Regions from separate parts of the Bradyrhizobium sp. CIR48 genome, predicted to be linked through region 1. Evidence: predicted binding sites of a transcription regulator. Region 1 holds the regulator's gene; each other region holds the start of a gene.
The links. Region 1 encodes LexA, which represses DNA repair genes until DNA is damaged. Its sites were predicted from a motif close to TGTTCNNNNTGTGTTCNG; they were not measured.

Region 1 (5,763 bases):
GCCACCATCCGGTTCAGCCCGGCTGCGCAGGCCTCGAACCCGGCGATCGAGCCGTCATGGGTGAGATCGTCGTTGAGCGCGGGCATGCCGGTGGCCCAGGCGCCGCCGATGCTGCCTTCGCCTCGGGCGATGGATTTGTCCGCATAGCGTGCGGCAAGGTCGGTCTGCGCGCTGCAATCGCCGGCGCGAAAGACCAGTGCCGAACGGGCCTCGTTCGGGACCCAGATCTCGAAGCGTCGCGCAATCGGCGTTGCCTGCGCCGAGAGGAATGTCAAAACCCAGGTCTGGTCGGTGCCGGTTCGGTAGGGTACGCCGACCCCCAGATTGATCCCGACCTTGGCGGCGTCCTCCCAGCGCAGGAAGCTCTTGGCGTCGTGCAGGTCCTTGATGATCAGCGGCAGGCCCGCCTTCCAGGTGCGTCCGAGCAGGCCGAAGCCGCGAGGAAACCTGGTGTGGCGGGAGTTGAATTCGAACATGTCCGCCGCGCCGTAATAGCCGTCGACGAGGCCCATCTCGTGGGAGAGATCAGGATCGTTGTGCCAGAGCTCGATCGCGCCGACATGCGCCTCGTCGTCGCCGCAGAACAGCACCATCACGGCTTGCAGGAATTCGCCTGCAAACAGCGGCACCGCCACGCCGCAGGTGAGGCCGGCCGCGACGGCCTGATCGGTTCGCTTGAAATAGGAGTTGGCGAATTTCGTGAGGATGACGGGATGGCCGCAGGCCCAGGCCTTGCCTGGAAGCCCCTCGTCATATCCGAAGTGCAGCTCTTCGCTGACGGCCTTGAACGCGGACAGCCCTTCATCGTAGAGGCCGCCGCCGAATTCCAGCCGCATGCGCGTCCGGTCAGGCACCCAGAGTTCAACGACGCGAATGAAGGTTTTCATCGAGCGTGTCCGCCGCCTCAAACCACGACAGCATCGGTCATTTGGCTGCGGAGCGGACGTTCAAAATTCAGGCAGCACGGCTCAAACTTCGTGCGGCGACGAGGCGAGGCGGCGGCGCTCGCCGATCGAATTTCATGAAACAAAAACCCACCGGGCTCGCCGGCCTCGGCCGGCGACGGCATTTCAATCCTTGCCCTCGGCCTATCGGGCGGAGGGCGTCAGCCGATCGGCAGTCGTGTGACCGTCGGGCGACTGTCGGCGATGATCTGCGGCTTGTGCTCGCGCTCGCCGATCGGCTGGGTCACCGGCAGTTGCAGCACGGTTGCGCGCTGGCCTTCGACCAGTTGCGTCACCAGCACGGATTTGCCGTCCGGGAATTCGATCGCGTCATGATGGCGATCGGGAATGTGCGGATCGATCTTGCCGAACTTGCCGACGCGGGAGTTGACGGTGCGCGTCCAGATCCAGCGGTTGTCGTAACGGACGTCGTCGGCGAAGGCGAGCTCCGTCCCCGGCAGCAGGCAGACCGCGACGGAGAGATCGGCTTCGGAGGCGAAGCCGCGCGTCGAGGTGCCGCGGAATGTTGTCGTAACGATCGTCTCGCCGACTTCTGCGGGGCGCGTCGCGACGGCATGCAGGCTGTAGTCACACATCGGGTGCTCCTCAATGCAGAGATAGCGACCCGCACCTCTTTCGGAGGCGCAGGCCCCTACCAGAGTGGAAGCACGTGACGGTCTGCTCGGTTGTAGGCAAATCTGCGGCTGGGATCCGCGAGCCCCGATCACATTATCTTTTCCATCTTTTCCGAATTTGTTAGGAACAAAGTCGGCTTCCGTGCATTTGGCAGCCGCGTCTCGACAACCGCGCCTGTCAACGACCGGCGGAGTGATGCGCTTGCGCAGCAACGGCTTGCGATGCTGATGTTGCGATCAGCGTTGCTGCGGTTGCACTCAAACGAGCTGCGCATTTGGGCCGTCCCCCTCGAACTCGAAAGGCCGCGAAGCGATGTTGCGTCGCGCGGCCTGCCGAGGATGTCGCGCAAGGAGGAGGGGCCGGACAATCTGTGCGATACCAGAAAGACTATCCAGCCGGAGCGGACCGTTATCCGCTCCAATCTCTGATCGGCGAGGCCGATCGAAGGCGCGCGCGAGGCGCTAAAGACTTCGGTATCGAGTACTTCCGGTATCAGTACTTGCGGTAAAGCCCGATCAGCTTGCCCTGAATCTTCACGCGGTTCGGCGGCAGGATGCGCACCTCATAAGCGGCATTGGCGGGCTCCAGCGCGATCGAGGCGCCGCGGCGGCGGAAGCGCTTGAGCGTGGCTTCCTCGTCGTCGATCAGTGCCACCACGATGTCGCCGGTATCGGCGCTCTCGTTGCGCTGGATCAGCGCCATGTCGCCGTCGAGGATGCCGGCCTCGACCATGGAATCACCGCGCACTTCGAGCGCGTAATGCTCGCCGGAGCCGAGCATGTCGGGCGGCACGCTGATCGTGTGGCTGCGGGTCTGCAAAGCCTCGATCGGAGTACCGGCCGCGATGCGGCCCATCACGGGCACCGCAACGGGTCGCTCGCCCTCGTCCGCGGACGGGCTGGAGCTCGCGCGTAGCTTGCCGAGATTGCCCTCGATGACGCTTGGCGTGAAGCCGCGTCGGTTGCCGGCGGCAGCCTGGAGCTCCGGCAGCTTGATCACTTCGATGGCCCGGGCGCGGTTGGGCAGGCGGCGGATGAAGCCGCGCTCCTCGAGCGCGGTGATCAGGCGGTGGATGCCTGACTTCGAGCGTAGGTCGAGCGCATCCTTCATCTCGTCGAAGGACGGCGGCACGCCGCTTTCCTTCAAGCGCTCGCTGATGAACCGCAGAAGCTCGTATTGTTTGCGCGTTAACATCTCGAACAAAGTCCCCCGGTTGATGTCGTTCGATTCCGAGACGATGAGTTCAGCGATAAGCCGCTACATCTCGAAACAAATCATGAACGGACACTATATGTTCGATATGTGTTCCGCAACTGCTTAATTTACCGTGAACAGAACGAAACTCACGGAATGCGTGTGGCCGCGCAGTTCAGACGGGGAGCCGCAACACCTCGCAGGGGCTGCCGGCCTCGGCCTTCGGCGCAAACGGTGCGCGCACGAGAAGTACCTGTGCTGCAGCAAGATTCGCAAGCAGAGAGGAGTCCTGATGGCTGACGGGAAGGGCAACGAGCGTGCCGTCGTCGCGCTTTTCCAGGCGCGCGCGCAGATAATCCTCGCGCTGGTCGTTGGCGCCGAGATCGCGGCCCAGCACGACGCGCTCGCGATGATGATGAATCACCGAACGGCCCGACAGCGCGCGAATCAGCGGCACCATGAACAGGAAGGCGCAGACGTAGGACGACACGGGATTGCCGGGCAGGCCGATGACGCCCATTGCCCCTAACCGTCCGTGCATCATCGGCTTGCCGGGCCGCATCGCGATCTTCCAGAACGCCATCGCGATGCCTTCGTCCTTGAGCGCCTGCTGGACCAGATCGTGGTCGCCGACCGATGCGCCTCCGGTCGTGACCAGGATGTCGGCGCCGCTTTCGCGCGCGCGGCGGATGCCGGCGGTGGTGGCCTCCAGCGTATCGGCGGCGACACCGAGGTCGATGGTCTCGGCGCCTTCGCTGCGGGCGAGCGCGTGCAGGGCATAGCCGTTGGAATAGACGATCTGGCCGTGCCCGGGCGTTGAGCCCGGCATCACCAGTTCGTCGCCGGTGGCGAGAATCGCGACCTTCGGACGGCGGCAAACGGCGAGCTGCGGGTGGTTCATTCCGGCGGCGAGGGCGAGATCGCGCTCCGTCAGACGGGTTCCCTTGCGCAGGAGAACGTCGCCCTCGCGGAAATCGACGCCGGCGGGGCGGATGTGCCGACCCACGATCGCGGCTTCCTTGATCGTTATGTGCTTGCCTTCGGCGATCGTGTCCTCCTGGATCACGACCGCATCCGCGCCGTCCGGAACGACGCCGCCGGTGAAGATCCGCACGGCTTCGCCGGCGCCGACCTTTCCCGTGAACGGACGGCCCGCCGCGACCTCACCGATCATTGTCAGCGTGGAATCCATTGTTGCCGCATCGGCCGCGCGCACGGCATAGCCGTCCATCGCCGACATCGCCTGGGGCGGCTGGGTGCGCCGCGCAGCGACGTCCTGCGCGAGCACGCGATGGTAGGCTTCGTCGAGTGAAACCATCTCTGGAGGCAGTGGCTCTGCACCCGCCAGCACCGCAGCAAGGGCGTCGGAAACCGGCATCAAGGCCACGGCGAAACTCCTGCTCGGCACGTTTGGATGAAATGTTCCGACAGTCTTCTAGCCGAGCGCGGGGGCAGAGGCAAAATGGCGGAGCGGGCAGGATTTATCCTGCCGCTTTAGCCCTGGATGGAAGGCAGGCTCAGGCTTGGCGTGGCATGATCCAGAGAGCGAGACCGATCGGCAGGAGGGTGGCCATGGCGAGGACGAGAATGACGAGCGCCACAGCCAGCATCGCTCAACTCCCGCTCGGCCGGTCCGGCCCGGCGTCCAGCGCGACGTCGGGAGCCTTCGGGCCTTGATCCTTGTCGGGCAGCGGATCGGCCTGGGATTTCAGGTCGGCGGCCTTGCTGATCAGCTTGGCGGAAAGGTCAGAATCCGAGGTGGTTCTTGCGAATTCAAGCAGAAGAGAGGCTTGCTTGGTGAGATAGGTTTTGCCCAGCACGTGCATAAGTCCGGTGTAGAAGTCCCAACGGACTCAAGAGTCCGTAAGGGGCCATTCCGTTCCCGGAACTCCGTACAAAAATGCACAAAGCGCTCTGGTTCCTCATTTTGGGCAAAATTGGTTCCGGAAGACTTGTGCGACGTTGGCGTCTCCCGCTGCGCGGAGATCGTCAGATGCCCAACGCCGTCAAGGCGTTCCCGACGTCGCGCGGCGACGTCACATGCACCGCTGTCAGTCCGCGCGACCGCGCGCCTTCAACATTCTCGGCGAGATCGTCGAAGAAAACGATACGTCCTGCGGGCACGCCGATGGCGGCGACGACATGGTCGAAGGCTTCCGCATCCGGTTTGCGCAGGCCGATGCTGGACGACAGATATAGCGCGCGGAAATGGCCGAGCAGTTCGCCGTATTCCTTCGAGAAATAGTCGACATGCGGCCGGTTGGTGTTGGAGAAGGCGTAGAGCGGCATCTGCTTCGCCGCGCGCGGCAGCAGCTCGGCGATGTCAGGCATCTCGCCGGCGAAGATCGCGTTCCAGCCTTCCAGGAACTGGGCGTCCGAAATGCCGATGCCGAGCGAAGCACGCAGCGAGGCGAAATAGTCTTCGTCGCTGATCCTGCCGACCTCGTGCAGCCGGTAAGCCTCGTCACGCACATAGCGCGCGACGATGGCCTCGGGCTGGCAGCCGGCATGTCCCGCCCAGCAGGCGATCGCCTTGGAGAAGTCGATGTCGAGCACCACGCGCCCGAGATCGAACAGAAGCGCATCCGCGCTGCCGGGAGAAAGCGAGTTCACTTGCATCCTTTCACTCAGTATCGATAGGGATCGTGGTCGAATAGCGGGAATGCGCTGAAGACGCTCGGCGCGTTGGTGGCGGTCGCCGGATGCAGGCAGGATTTGTCGACCTCGGCAAATGACGTGGCGCCCAAAAGGCCGAGGCAGCGCAGCACTTCGTCCTCCAGCAGCTCCAGCATCCGCGCGACGCCGGCCTCGCCAGCCGCCGCCAGCGCCCAGCATTGCAGCCGGCCGATCCCGACCATGTCCGCGCCCGCCGCGATCGCCTTGACGATGTCGGTGCCGCGACAGACACCGCCATCGACCATGATCTTGGCGCGGCCCTTCACGGCCTCGACGATCTCGGGCAGCACATGCATGGCGCCGCGGCCGTGGT
Region 2 (5,763 bases), on a different contig from region 1:
GGCCGCCGACATGACTTACGGTCAGCGCGCGCCCTATACCGTCAACCAGCCGCTCAACGCGTACAGCTGGGCAGGCCCCTATCTCGGCGGCAACATCGGCTATGAATGGGGCTCGGTGGACAACAACCCCTCGAAGCCGTCGGGCTTCGTCGGCGGCGTGCAGGCCGGCTACAACTTCCAGAATGGCCCGTTTGTGTTCGGCGTCGAGGGCGACATCCAGGCCGCCGGTGCCGACGACACCTTCGCGCCGTGGAAATTCTCCAATCCGTGGTTCGGCACCCTGCGCGGCCGCGCCGGCTATGCCTTCAGCAACGTGCTGTTCTATGGCACCGCCGGCCTCGCCTTTGGCGAGCTGCGTGCGCAGACCTTCGGCTGGACGGAATCGCACACCACCGCCGGCTGGACCATCGGCGCCGGTGCGGAAGTCGGTCTGGCCCCGAACTGGAGCGCCAAGCTGGAATATCTCTACATCGATCTGTCGACGACACAGTTCGCAATTACAGGGGTGTCAAACGGCTATAGCGCCAGCGTTGTGCGCGCAGGCGTGAACTATCGCTTCTGATAGCTGAAGAAAAAAATACCGGACCACAACCTCCCGGCCGCTCGCGGCCGGGATTTTTTTGCCAAGTATTTTTTGCGCCAAGTATTGCGCCGAATGTTGTGCGTCAGGCCCGCTAGGAGAGGATGACCAGATTGACCGCCTTCGGTCCCTTCCCCTTCTTGTCGGGTTCGACTTCGAAAGTAATACGCTGTCCTTCCGCAAGGTCCTTCAGTCCGGCCCGCTCCACAGCAGTAATATGTACGAAGACGTCGCGGCCGCCGTCGTCAGGCTTGATGAAACCGTAGCCGCGTTCGCCGTTGAAAAACTTGACCGTTCCCGTCATGGCCATCGGGAAACTCCCCCTCATTGCTCCTCCGCCGCGACGCAGACTCACGTCACGACATGACGGGGCACTACGGAGCCCGGGAGCTGGCCATCCTTGGGCGGACTTCAATGGTCCGGCCGGATCTTTCTTAGGCCTTCACTCCGCCGCAACCATTCGCGGAAGCGGAACGTAAAGCCAGTCACGGAAACAGCATAATACGGTTCTCTGCAGATTGACTACCGCTCCTGCATATTTTTCCCAAGAATGCCGGAGTGTTACGGGCTGGCTTTAAGGCTTGGGCACCTCCAATCGGAATCTGGCAGCACCACCTTGGCCGAGCGGCATTTCCAGCTCGGGCAGGATCGTCTTGAGCTCGCCCTGCAGCGTGTAGGGTGGATTGACGATCAGGAGCCCGGTGGAGGCGAGAGCTCCGCCATCGAGCTGAGGCGCGACGCTGAACTCGAGGCGCAGACAATTTCCCGGCGGTTTTGCTGCAGATGCGAGCCGCGCCACCGTTTGAACCAGTGTGTCGGTGGCGCGCCGATTCTTGGCCGGATACCAAATGACATAGATGCCGGTCGGCCATTTCGCGAAGGCGGTGGAGAAGGCTTCGCCCAGCCGCTCGAACTCGTCCTTGGCCTCGAAGGGCGGATCGATCAGCACGAGGCCGCGCCGCTCCTTCGGCGGCACGAAAGCCGGCAGCGCCATCCAGCCGTCGAGGTCGACCACGCGGGCCTGTTCGTCGCGGCGCAGCACGTCGATCAGCGCTTTCCGCGCCTTCGGCTCCAGCTCGCATGCGATGAGCCGATCTTGCGGCCGGAGCAGGCCGCGCGCAATCAAGGGCGAGCCTGGATAGGCCTTGAGTTCACCCTTGGGATTGAAGGCGCGGACGATATCGAGATAGGGTTGTACTAGCGCGAGGGTCTCGTTCGAGAGGCGCGCCTGCATCAGCCGCGCGATGCCGGTCAGCCATTCGCCGCCCCGGCGCGCCTCGTCGCTGTCGAGATCGTAGAGGCCGGCGCCGGCATGGGTGTCGATGACGCGGAACGCCCCCGGCTTGTCCTGCAGATAGGTGATGATGCGCGCCAGCACGATGTGCTTGATGACATCGGCGAAGTTGCCGGCGTGGAAGGCGTGGCGGTAATTCATGGCGAAGAGTTACGACATCACGCGCCGAAAGTAACTGCTGTCATTCCGGGCGGTGCATGGCATCGAGCCCTGAATCCATTTCGCCACGGCGCATGCTGCTGGATGGATTCTCAGATGCGCAAATGCGCATCATCGTTCGCGCTCCGCGCGCCCCGGAATGACTGCGAACAAATCCTATCCGCCCCTGATCGGCGGCATCGTCACCTGATCGCGGCGGCAGGTGCGGCGTTCGATCTCGTCACAAGCGCGGAATTGCAGGTCCTTGCTGAGGCAGATACGGACCTCGGACAGCCGCGTCCGGTTGCAGGTGACCGAGACGGCGGCATTGCTCAGCCCCGGATTGGCCTTGATGAAGGCTTCCTCGACTTCCGCCGGTGCCACGGTCTTGGCCTGCGACAAATCGAGATATTCGGCCGGGATCTTGATCGCAGCGCGCGCCTTGCGGATCGTCTCGAAATAGCTGCGGCCCTCGAGGCCCGAGCAGGTGCCGTGCTTGTCCCATTCGTTGAAGATCAGGCCCGGCGCCGGCATCAAATCGAGCATCGAGGAGACGATGCTGCGGTTCAGCCGCGGTGCGGGCCGCTGGCAATATTCCGGGAAGCCGGTCTCATATTGTGGCCACAGCCCATGCACCACGAAGGCGTAGGGCCGACCGCTGCACTGGATCTGCGACCGGCCGCCACGCTCGGCGGCCTCCTCGCAGAACGAGGGCGACCACGACAGCGACAGCACATAGAAGTCGAATTCGCCGGGCGCGTTCTGCCGCTTGTCCTGGGCGTTCGCGCCACCGGCGAGCAAGGCCAGTCCGGCGGCAAGGGTCAGGGAGATCACGAGACGGGAAAACGAATGCAATCTGGAATGAAACATGGCGACGCCCCTCAACTAGACTGTGCGAGGAAGCCTAGCAGGCGATGGGAACATTTCAAGAACAAAATTCGAGCGGCCGCCCGTTCGGCGCCTCGAGCAACCCGAATCAGGGCTTCCTGCTCAGGGCTTGGCGGCGCGGCAGGCCGGATTATAGGCCCAGTTGCGGTCGAGCCCGACCACGCACCACTCGACGCCGTTGCCATAGCCGGCGAAGCCGCCATCCTCGATGATCGAGAAGTGCACCTTGCGCACCTTGCCGTCATTGAGCATGGCCTCGCCGGTGCAATAGCGGCGGGGAATATTGTCGGACTGCCAGGGCCGGAATGCGGTCTCGCGAACGGCGGCGAAGCTGGTGATCCTCAACGAGGAATTCCAGAACGTGCTTTCCTTTTCCCAGAACTGGGTGGCGATGGTCGGCAGCGCCCGGTCGCAATCGGCGACGGCGCCGTCATAGCGCGGGCCGCTCAGCCAGAAGTTCAGCTCCAGCGGATTGGCGGCCCTGGCCTCACCGAGCGACATCGCTCCGAACATGAGGCCGAGCACGGCGGCATAGCGGAGCAATTTCAGGAAGGGGGCGCGCATGGTCAATCCGGACAGCTAAAGTCTTGCGAAGGTTGGACGGTGCCGCGAAGGCCGGGGGAGGTCAAGTGCAGCGCGGCAACACTTCGCCAGGAGTTGACCACAACTTCGTGGTTGGCAGGCTTGGGTTCTTTCCACTTTACTCCCGGCACCGTAAACTGCCCGCCAGCCAATTGGAGTGACGGGAATGCGAATCATTGCGGCCGCGGGTCTTCTCGCCAGCCTGGTTGTCTCGGGTATGATGGCGAGCCAGTCGGCGCGCGCTGACTATGTGCCGCCGTTCAAGGGCAATGACACCGGCGGCATCATCGCCTATTCAATGGCCACCCAGGTCGATGCGCGCCAGGCCGCGGTCGATCACTGCGCGCGCTATGGCAAAGTCGTGAAATTCCTGGCGGTGCAGGCCTATGAGGGCGGCTACATCTCGTTCTCCTGCCGCTGGGTGCCTTATGGCGCCGCCGACCAGCCGATCCGCACGCTCTATTGAGGCGCTGTCGCAGGCCTGCATTTTTCAGCCGGGAGCCTCTCACATGACGCGCAAACTCGCTTTGCTCGGCTCGACCCTTTGCCTTGCGTTGTCTGCAAGCGTGGCGTGCGCCGACGACCTGCCGGTCCGCAAGGCCGGTCTTTGGGAAATGAAGCTGGTCACATCAGGCTCGCCCGTGCCCGAGATGACCATGCAGCACTGCACCGACGAGACCGTCGACAAGGAGATGAGCAACAACGTCTCCCCGATGGCCAAGCAGATCTGCGCCAAGCAGGAGATCAAGAAGACCGCGACCGGCTATGTCAGCGATTCCGAATGCAGCGTCGCCGGCGTCAGCACGACCTCGCATGCCGAGATCACCGGCGATTTCAACTCGGCCTATACGGTGAAGACCTCCTCGCACGCACAAGGCGGTGTCGCCGGCGCTGCGGGGCGCGATACCACCATGACGCTGCAAGCCAAATGGCTCGGGTCCTGCAAGCCGGACCAGAAGCCCGGCGACATCGTGATGCCCGGCGGCTTCAAGATGAACGTGCGCGACATGGACAAGCTGAAGGCGCTGCTGCCGAAGTAGGGCTACGGCGGCTACACCGGTATCCTGACGCTCGCCCTTAGTCCCCCCATCGGGCTGTCGCCAAGCGTAATGTCGCCGCCATGCGAGCGGGCGATGTCGCGGGCGATGGCAAGGCCGAGGCCGGTGCCGCCTTCATCCTGGTTGCGGGCGTTGTCCAGCCGCAGGAACGGCTTGAACACCTCTTCGCGCAAATGCGCGGGAATGCCGGGTCCGTCGTCGTCGATCGTCACGGTCAAATAACGGTGATCGCGCTGGCCGGTGATGGCGATGGCCTTGCCGTAGCGGGCCGCGTTGGTGACGAGATTGGCGAGGCAGCGCTTGAACGAGGCCGGCTTCACCGTCACCACGGGCAGGCCATGGAAGGCGACGGTCGCGGTATGACCGTGGCGCTCGGCATCGCTGCGCAGCTCCTCGAGCGCCTGCGCCATGTCGGTCGGCTGCGACTGCTCACCGGAATCGCCGCGGGCGAAGGCGAGGTAATCTTCCAGCATCATCGACATCTCGTCGACGTCCTTGCGCATGCCCTCGAGCTCGGGGCTGTCGCCGATCAGCGCCAGCTCGAGCTTGAAGCGGGTCAGGATGGTGCGCAGATCGTGGCTGACGCCGGCGAGCATCGCGGTGCGCTGCTCCATGGTGCGCTCGATGCGCGACTTCATTTCGAGGAAGGCGACCGCTGCGCGCCGCACCTCGCGCGCGCCCCTTGGGCGGAAGTTCGGCGCCTCGCGGCCCTTGCCGAAGCTTTCGGCAGCGTCAGCGAGGCGCAGGATCGGCTTGATCTGGTTGCGCAGGAACAGCACGGCGACGATCAGCAGGATCGACGACGTGCCGACCATCCAGAACAGGAAGATCTCCGAGTTGGAGGCATAGGCGGCGCTGCGCTGCGCGAACACGCGCATCACGGCGTCGTCGAGCTGGATGCGGATCTCGACGAGATTGGAGCGGCCGACCGTGTCGATCCAGAACGAGCGCCCGATCTGGCGGCCGAGCTGCACGGACAGCGTCTGGTCGAGCAGAGAGAAGAACGGCTTTGGTCCCGGCGGCGGCATGTCGCCGGCGGGCAGGAAATCGACGACGAGGCCGAGGCGCTGCTGCGCGATGCGGCGGATCTGGTCGCGATCCTTATCTTGCGGATAACCCTTGTAGACGTCGATCAGCGCGGCGATGTCCTGCACCACGGCGGCCGACAATCGGCGCGTCACCGTGTTCCAGTGCCGCTCCATGAACACGAAGGCGACGACCGA
Region 3 (5,763 bases), on a different contig from region 1:
GCGACGGTCGACGACAGCGGTCGTGTCGTGCGTGTGAGCGGTGTCACCGTGGACATCACCGAACGCAAGCGAGCCGAGGAACGGCAGAATCTGCTGGCGCGGGAAGTCGATCATCGCGCCAAGAATGCGCTGGCGCTGGCGCAGTCCATCGTGCGTCTCACCCGTGCCGACGAGGTCAAGGCCTATGTCAACGCCGTCGAGGGACGCATCAACGCGCTGGCGCGCGTGCACACCATCCTGTCGCTGTCGAGCTGGCAGGGCGCGGAGCTCTCCAAGCTGATCGACGAGGAGCTTGCGCCCTATTCGCTCGGCGGCCAGATCGTATTGGCGGGTCCGGAGGTCCAGTTGGTGCCGGCGACGGCTCAGACGCTGGCGCTCGCGTTGCACGAGCTCTTCACCAACTCGGCCAAGTATGGCGCACTCTCGACCAGGTCGGGACGGCTCATGATCGGCTGGCAGGTCGAGGACCAGCTGCTGACGCTGAGGTGGGAAGAGTCCGGCGGTCCGCTCGTCATGACCCCGAAATCTCGCGGCTTCGGCACGCGGAGCCTGCTTGCGAGCGTCGAGTCCCAGCTCGGTGGACAGGCGCAATTCGATTGGCGAGCCGAAGGACTGTTGTGCCGCCTCGAGGTGCCGCTGACACGCAAGACGGCGACGACCGCACCCGGAAAATTCGACGCCCCCGGCTCCGCCGAATTGCAACGCGCCTCGGGCTGAAGCGCGATGCGATCAGGATGAATCGTCATCGCGCTTTAGGTCGTTATTCGAGCATGATCTTTTCGGAAAACCGCTGCGCACTTTTCCGGATCATGCTTTAGCCCGACGCCGCCATCCTGATTTGCCGCGCCGGCCGCGCTTCCTCGGCAAGGCGGCCTTCGAGCCAGGCTTCCGTCTGAGCGAGATCGCGTAGCGCCCTCGCGTAGCGGCGGGCCGCACTTCGCTCCGCGCCGCGCGGCAGTTTGCGGGCCTTGCGCAGCATGTCCGCAGCCGCGTTGCGATAGGCCAGCGAGCGGTAAAGAAAGACTACCTTACCCATATCGAATGTTCCCGGTTTGCCGACGCTTATCCTCGCAGGCCCGGCATGAACGTCGGATGAAGCCGGTGATGACAATTCCTTCATGGGTTTGGAACCGGTGAATATCGTCCGCGTTTGCATGTCAGTTCGGGATGCAGTTCCCATGCGCGCAAAAAAGTCGTCGGACCTGATCTCTCCCACCGGCCTCATCAAGCTGATGACGCATGCGATGATGGGCGCAGCCCTCGGCCTCGCCTTCAGCCTCGCGCTGATCCTGTCCAATCCCGCCGTCGCCAGGCTGCTCGATCACGGCGGAAGCCAGGCCGTAATCGTCTTCGCCCTCACATTGGTGACGACGTTCGCGATCGGCGCGACACTCACCGGCGTCGTGTTCATCCTCGCTGAGGACAAGCAATCTTGAAGCGCGCGTGCGCGCGACAGATGCGTTTGTCGGGAACTCCTTCGGCAAATGGCGGTTGGCTGCCTGCGTCAATTTAACTCAGGGAGTTCCCCGCATGACAACGGCCAAGCTCGTTCTCACCGCAATGTTGGCCACCGGCCTCGCCGCCGCGCCGCTCGCCGCACAGGCCAAGTCGCACAAGGCGAAACACGGATCATCGATGTCGTCCTCGCAGACCACGGGCGCCAACACCAAGGCCTCGAAGGGCGCGGATCCTTCCGGCCAAGGCGGCTCCGGTCCCGGCTCGGACCAGGGCGGCACCATGACGAACCAGAGCAGCAAGGGCATGAGCAATACCAAGTGAGCTCAGGCCGACACGACATCAAAAGCCCCGCCGCGACGCGGGGCTTTTTCTATTTTCTTGATGCCGATCAGCAATCGAGCCGCCACACCGTCGAGCGCCCGCGTCAGCACATTACGGGCGACGCGTTTCAGAGTTGAGCGCGCGGCTCGCAGCATTCGTCTTCACGAGTTGTTCGAGCTGCGCCCGCTTGCGTCCGATCAGAAGTTGGGCCGCAGCATCGTCGAGACCCGCACGCTGCAATTGCCGGATGGCAGAGCCCAATTCGAGAATCTCGGCGCGCAACCTCAAGATCCGGTAAGTGTCCGGGTCTTCCTCCATGGCGCCCCCCCCCAAAAGGTTCAGCGCCGCGTGCTCGCGCGCTCGGGACTAACGACTGTCTTCACGAGACGAAGGCGCACCCGGTCGCGAACGTCAGGCAGGACATCGCCGCCGCCGGCAGCCTTCCATTCGCCGATCAGCAAATTGACCTTCCGGCGCAAATCCATCTGCGCCAAGGCCTGCTGGACGCAATCGCGGTCGCCGTTGATGAGATCGCGCACGGAGGCCTCGACGCCGGCCATCTCAACCCTCAAGGCGCTGATTTGACGTCGAATTTCGTTAATTCTGTTGTCCATGGCTTGTTAGAACAAAATAAGAACATATAGTCAAGTCACGATTTCAGAGCGGAGAAGCGACATGCAGGTTCAAGGCAAATACGACGCCAGGGTTTTCCTTGCCGAGCAGATGACACGGACGCAGGGGCTCAGGCTGAAACGGCTGAGTGAAGAAGCGTATCAGCCCGCGCAATATGCGCGCGATCTGTCCTTCAGCGAGGCCGCACGTCGCATCCAGGTGCTGGAAGCCGAGATCGAGCTGGCGAATTCCTTCTAGGCTGCGCCTGGAACGCTGTCCGCGTCCTTCGGGAACCATGCCCGTGTCGAATGGTTCTCCCCGGCCAAGGGAGAACATGCATGGCACGCAAGGCAAAGAAGCGCCGCTACTCGCGCAGCTCCGGCAGCGATGTCGAGAGCGAGATGCGCCGCTACAAGAAGGGCACGGCAAAGAGCGGTCGCAAAGGCCGTGGCGGACGCGTGAAGAGTCGCAAGCAGGCGATCGCGATCGGACTGTCGAAGGCACGCAAGAAGGGCAAGAAGGTCCCGAAGAAGGCTGCCAAGAAGACCTCCAGGAAAACGTCCAAGAAGAGGACGACGAAGAAGACAAGCAGGAAATCGTCGAAGCGCAAATCCAGCAAGCGCTGACGCTGACCCGCGTCAGATCATGCTGCCCGGCATGAAGCAGCGGATCGAAACCCCGAACGCGGTCTTCACCGGCCACACCATGGTGCGGCCGGCCCGGTTCGGCTCGGTGATGACGGCTTCGTCCGGCACCTCGATCCACTCACCGTCGAGACGCACGCGATAATGCCCGTTATGCGACTCCCAGTCGGGATCGGCGACGGCAAAGCCATCCGCATCCGAGCAGCACGGACCAAGGTGGCTGCGCAAACTGTCGAACCATGGCTTCAGGGGTGAATCCGCGTAGCGGCCGTCGTCCCGCCCGAGAGCGTCTCCGCCCCACAGCACGAATGGCGCCACGAGCAGCGCACTCCTCAGCGAGAGCTTCAATCGATCCATGTCGGCACCGATCAAATGCGAACCAGCGGCCAGTTCCAGAAGCCGGCGGCAAGTTCGAAGTTCCACGCTTGCGTCCCGGTGGCATCGTTGCCGCCGGCGACCTGCACGGTTCGGAACTTTGATGAGCGAACACGGCTTTTTCGGACGAACCGCGTCATCGTCGCTGCCGTTAACGAGAATGTTATCGATCGCTTCCCGGCAGTCCTGAAGCCGAACGGAAAAGGCGGCCACGAGGGCCGCCTTTCTTGATCTATGCCGATCGAGGTTCGCCTCAGGCGAGTGGGACCGCGACGAAGCGGGTCGCCTGTGCGCCTCTGACCTGCAACAGCACACTGCGCTTGCCGGACGATTTGGCTTGCGCCAGCTCGGAACGGACGTCGCCGACATTGGCGACGGCCTTGCCGCCGACATTGAGGATGACGTCGCCGGTCTGGATGCCGCGCTGCGCCGCCGGCCCTTGCGGATCGACTTCGGTGACGACAACGCCCTTCTGGCCAGCGCCCTGGACGTCACCGGCCGGAGCCAAAGCAAGACCGAGGCGCGGCGTGCCGGGGCCCGGCTGGTCCTTGCCAACATCGGCCTTGGCCTGCCTTTCGTTCGGCAGTTCGCCGAGCGCGAGCGTCACCGTCTTGCTGTCGCCTTTGTGGAAGACGTCGAGCTTCACTGAGCTGCCAGGCGCAAGGGTCGCGATCGTGCGGGCGAGGTCGCGCGAATCCTTGATCGCGGTGCCGTTGACGGCGGTGATGACGTCACCCGCCTCGATGCCGGCCTTGGCCGCCGGGCTGCCATCCTGGGGATTGTCGACGATCGCACCGCGCGCCTCCTTCAGGCCGAGGCTGTCGGCAATCTCGGCGGTAACCGGCTGCACTTGCACGCCGAGCCAGCCACGGGTCACCGCGCCCTTGTCCTTCAGCTGCGCAACGACGAGCTTTGCGGTCGAGGCCGGAATGTCGAAGCCGATGCCGACCGAGCCGCCGGAGGGCGAGAAGATCGCGGTGTTCACGCCGATCACGTTGCCGCTCATGTCGAAGGCCGGGCCGCCGGAATTGCCCTTGTTGATGGGCGCATCGATCTGGATGAAGTCGTCATAGGGGCCGTTGCCGATGTCGCGGCCGCTGGCCGAGACGATGCCGGCAGTCACGGTGCCGCCGAGACCGAAGGGATTGCCGACCGCAACCACCCAGTCGCCGATGCGCGGCTTCTGGTCGGAGAATTTGACGAACGGAAAATCCTTCTTGCCGTCAACCTTGATCAGCGCGAGATCGGTCTTCGGATCGGTGCCGACGACCTTGGCGGTGTAGCTCGTGCCGTCATCCATGGTCACCTGCACCGACTCGGCGTGGTCGACGACGTGGTTGTTGGTCACGGCATAGCCGTCGGCGGAGATGAAGAAGCCGGAGCCTTCGCCCGTGATCATCTGATGGCGCTGGCGCGGCATGCCGTTCATGCCGCCCGGACCACGGAAGCCGAACTGCCGCGAGAACTGGTCGAACGGGGTGTCCTCGTCCTGATCCATCCGGTTCTGCTGCAGCATCGCGCTCTTGTCGTTGTCCTGGTCGATCTTGACCCGTACCGAGATGACGGCGGGTTTGACCTTGCTGACGAGGTCACCAAAGCCCGGCGGCGTCGCAGCGGATTCGGCGGCCTCGGCCGGGGTAATGAAGGAGCTCGGACCGAACGGCGAAGAGCCGGGAGCAGCCGCCAGCACGGCCACGCCGAGCGCGGCCACGGTGCCGAGCAGCGCAAGCCGGCGCGGCCTCAAGATCCTGCGGGACGTCGTGGTGTCGGAATTGACGCGATCGTTCATGTCGAAATGTCCATGTTGGATAAGGTGTCGCCTTGCCTCCAACATGGCCATCGTCACCTTACGACGTCCCGTCCATCCGATTAAATCTTGGCAAACAATGCGCGCGCCCCAGCGGAAGTCCTCCCCTGCGCATTTGATGCAGCTCAACGCGTGCCCTTCCGGCGGTGAAAAACTGCGGCCACCGGCTGATGTTCATCGGAGGCGCGCCATGTACAAAGACATTCTCGTTCACATCCCCACCGAACGTCCCATGCGTTCCGCGATCGACGGCTCGATTTCGCTCGCGGCGCAGTTCAACGCCCATCTCGACGCAGTTGCGATCGGCTATGTCGCAACCAGTGCGGCTTACGTAATGGAGGGCGGCGCCGCGGTGGCGGCCGTGTTCGAACTGGAGCGCGAGCGCGCAGTCGAGCGGGCCGAGGCCGCGCTCGCGGTGTTTGGCATCGAAGCGGCGAACGCCGGCATCTCCTACGGCTGCCGCGCGCTGGGCGCGATCCCGGTGGATGCGGCCGGCTCGCTCGGCGAGATGGCGCGACTGCACGACCTCAGCGTCGTGCTGCAGCC

Region 2: the regulator LexA is predicted to act here: its motif matches at 2,929-2,946, upstream of GGD66_RS37430 (ribonuclease T2 family protein).
Region 3: the regulator LexA is predicted to act here: its motif matches at 2,401-2,418, upstream of GGD66_RS30400 (DUF3072 domain-containing protein).

What each region holds. Positions count from the first base shown of each region.
Region 1 is NZ_JACIHG010000001.1:1,080,256-1,086,018, reverse strand. It holds gene GGD66_RS05310 (GAF domain-containing protein) at 1-887, opposite strand, end outside; gene GGD66_RS05305 (hypothetical protein) at 1,106-1,540, opposite strand; gene lexA (transcriptional repressor LexA) at 2,073-2,774, opposite strand; gene glp (gephyrin-like molybdotransferase Glp) at 2,950-4,161, opposite strand; gene GGD66_RS05290 (hypothetical protein) at 4,388-4,594, opposite strand; gene GGD66_RS05285 (HAD family phosphatase) at 4,764-5,393, opposite strand; gene GGD66_RS05280 (alpha-hydroxy acid oxidase) at 5,402-5,763, opposite strand, start outside.
Region 2 is NZ_JACIHG010000017.1:76,646-82,408, forward strand. It holds gene GGD66_RS37415 (outer membrane protein) at 1-562, shown strand, start outside; gene GGD66_RS37420 (cold-shock protein) at 675-890, opposite strand; gene GGD66_RS37425 (23S rRNA (adenine(2030)-N(6))-methyltransferase RlmJ) at 1,155-2,015, opposite strand; gene GGD66_RS37430 (ribonuclease T2 family protein) at 2,190-2,882, opposite strand; gene GGD66_RS37435 (hypothetical protein) at 3,003-3,464, opposite strand; gene GGD66_RS37440 (hypothetical protein) at 3,649-3,948, shown strand; gene GGD66_RS37445 (DUF3617 family protein) at 3,992-4,522, shown strand; gene GGD66_RS37450 (ATP-binding protein) at 4,534-5,763, opposite strand, start outside.
Region 3 is NZ_JACIHG010000011.1:157,772-163,534, forward strand. It holds gene GGD66_RS30370 (HWE histidine kinase domain-containing protein) at 1-717, shown strand, start outside; gene GGD66_RS30375 (hypothetical protein) at 815-1,036, opposite strand; gene GGD66_RS30380 (hypothetical protein) at 1,179-1,436, shown strand; gene GGD66_RS30385 (hypothetical protein) at 1,531-1,779, shown strand; gene GGD66_RS30390 (hypothetical protein) at 1,891-2,097, opposite strand; gene GGD66_RS30395 (hypothetical protein) at 2,118-2,339, opposite strand; gene GGD66_RS30400 (DUF3072 domain-containing protein) at 2,455-2,649, shown strand; gene GGD66_RS30405 (DUF6496 domain-containing protein) at 2,730-3,017, shown strand; gene GGD66_RS30410 (hypothetical protein) at 3,030-3,392, opposite strand; gene GGD66_RS30415 (Do family serine endopeptidase) at 3,664-5,199, opposite strand; gene GGD66_RS30420 (universal stress protein) at 5,408-5,763, shown strand, end outside.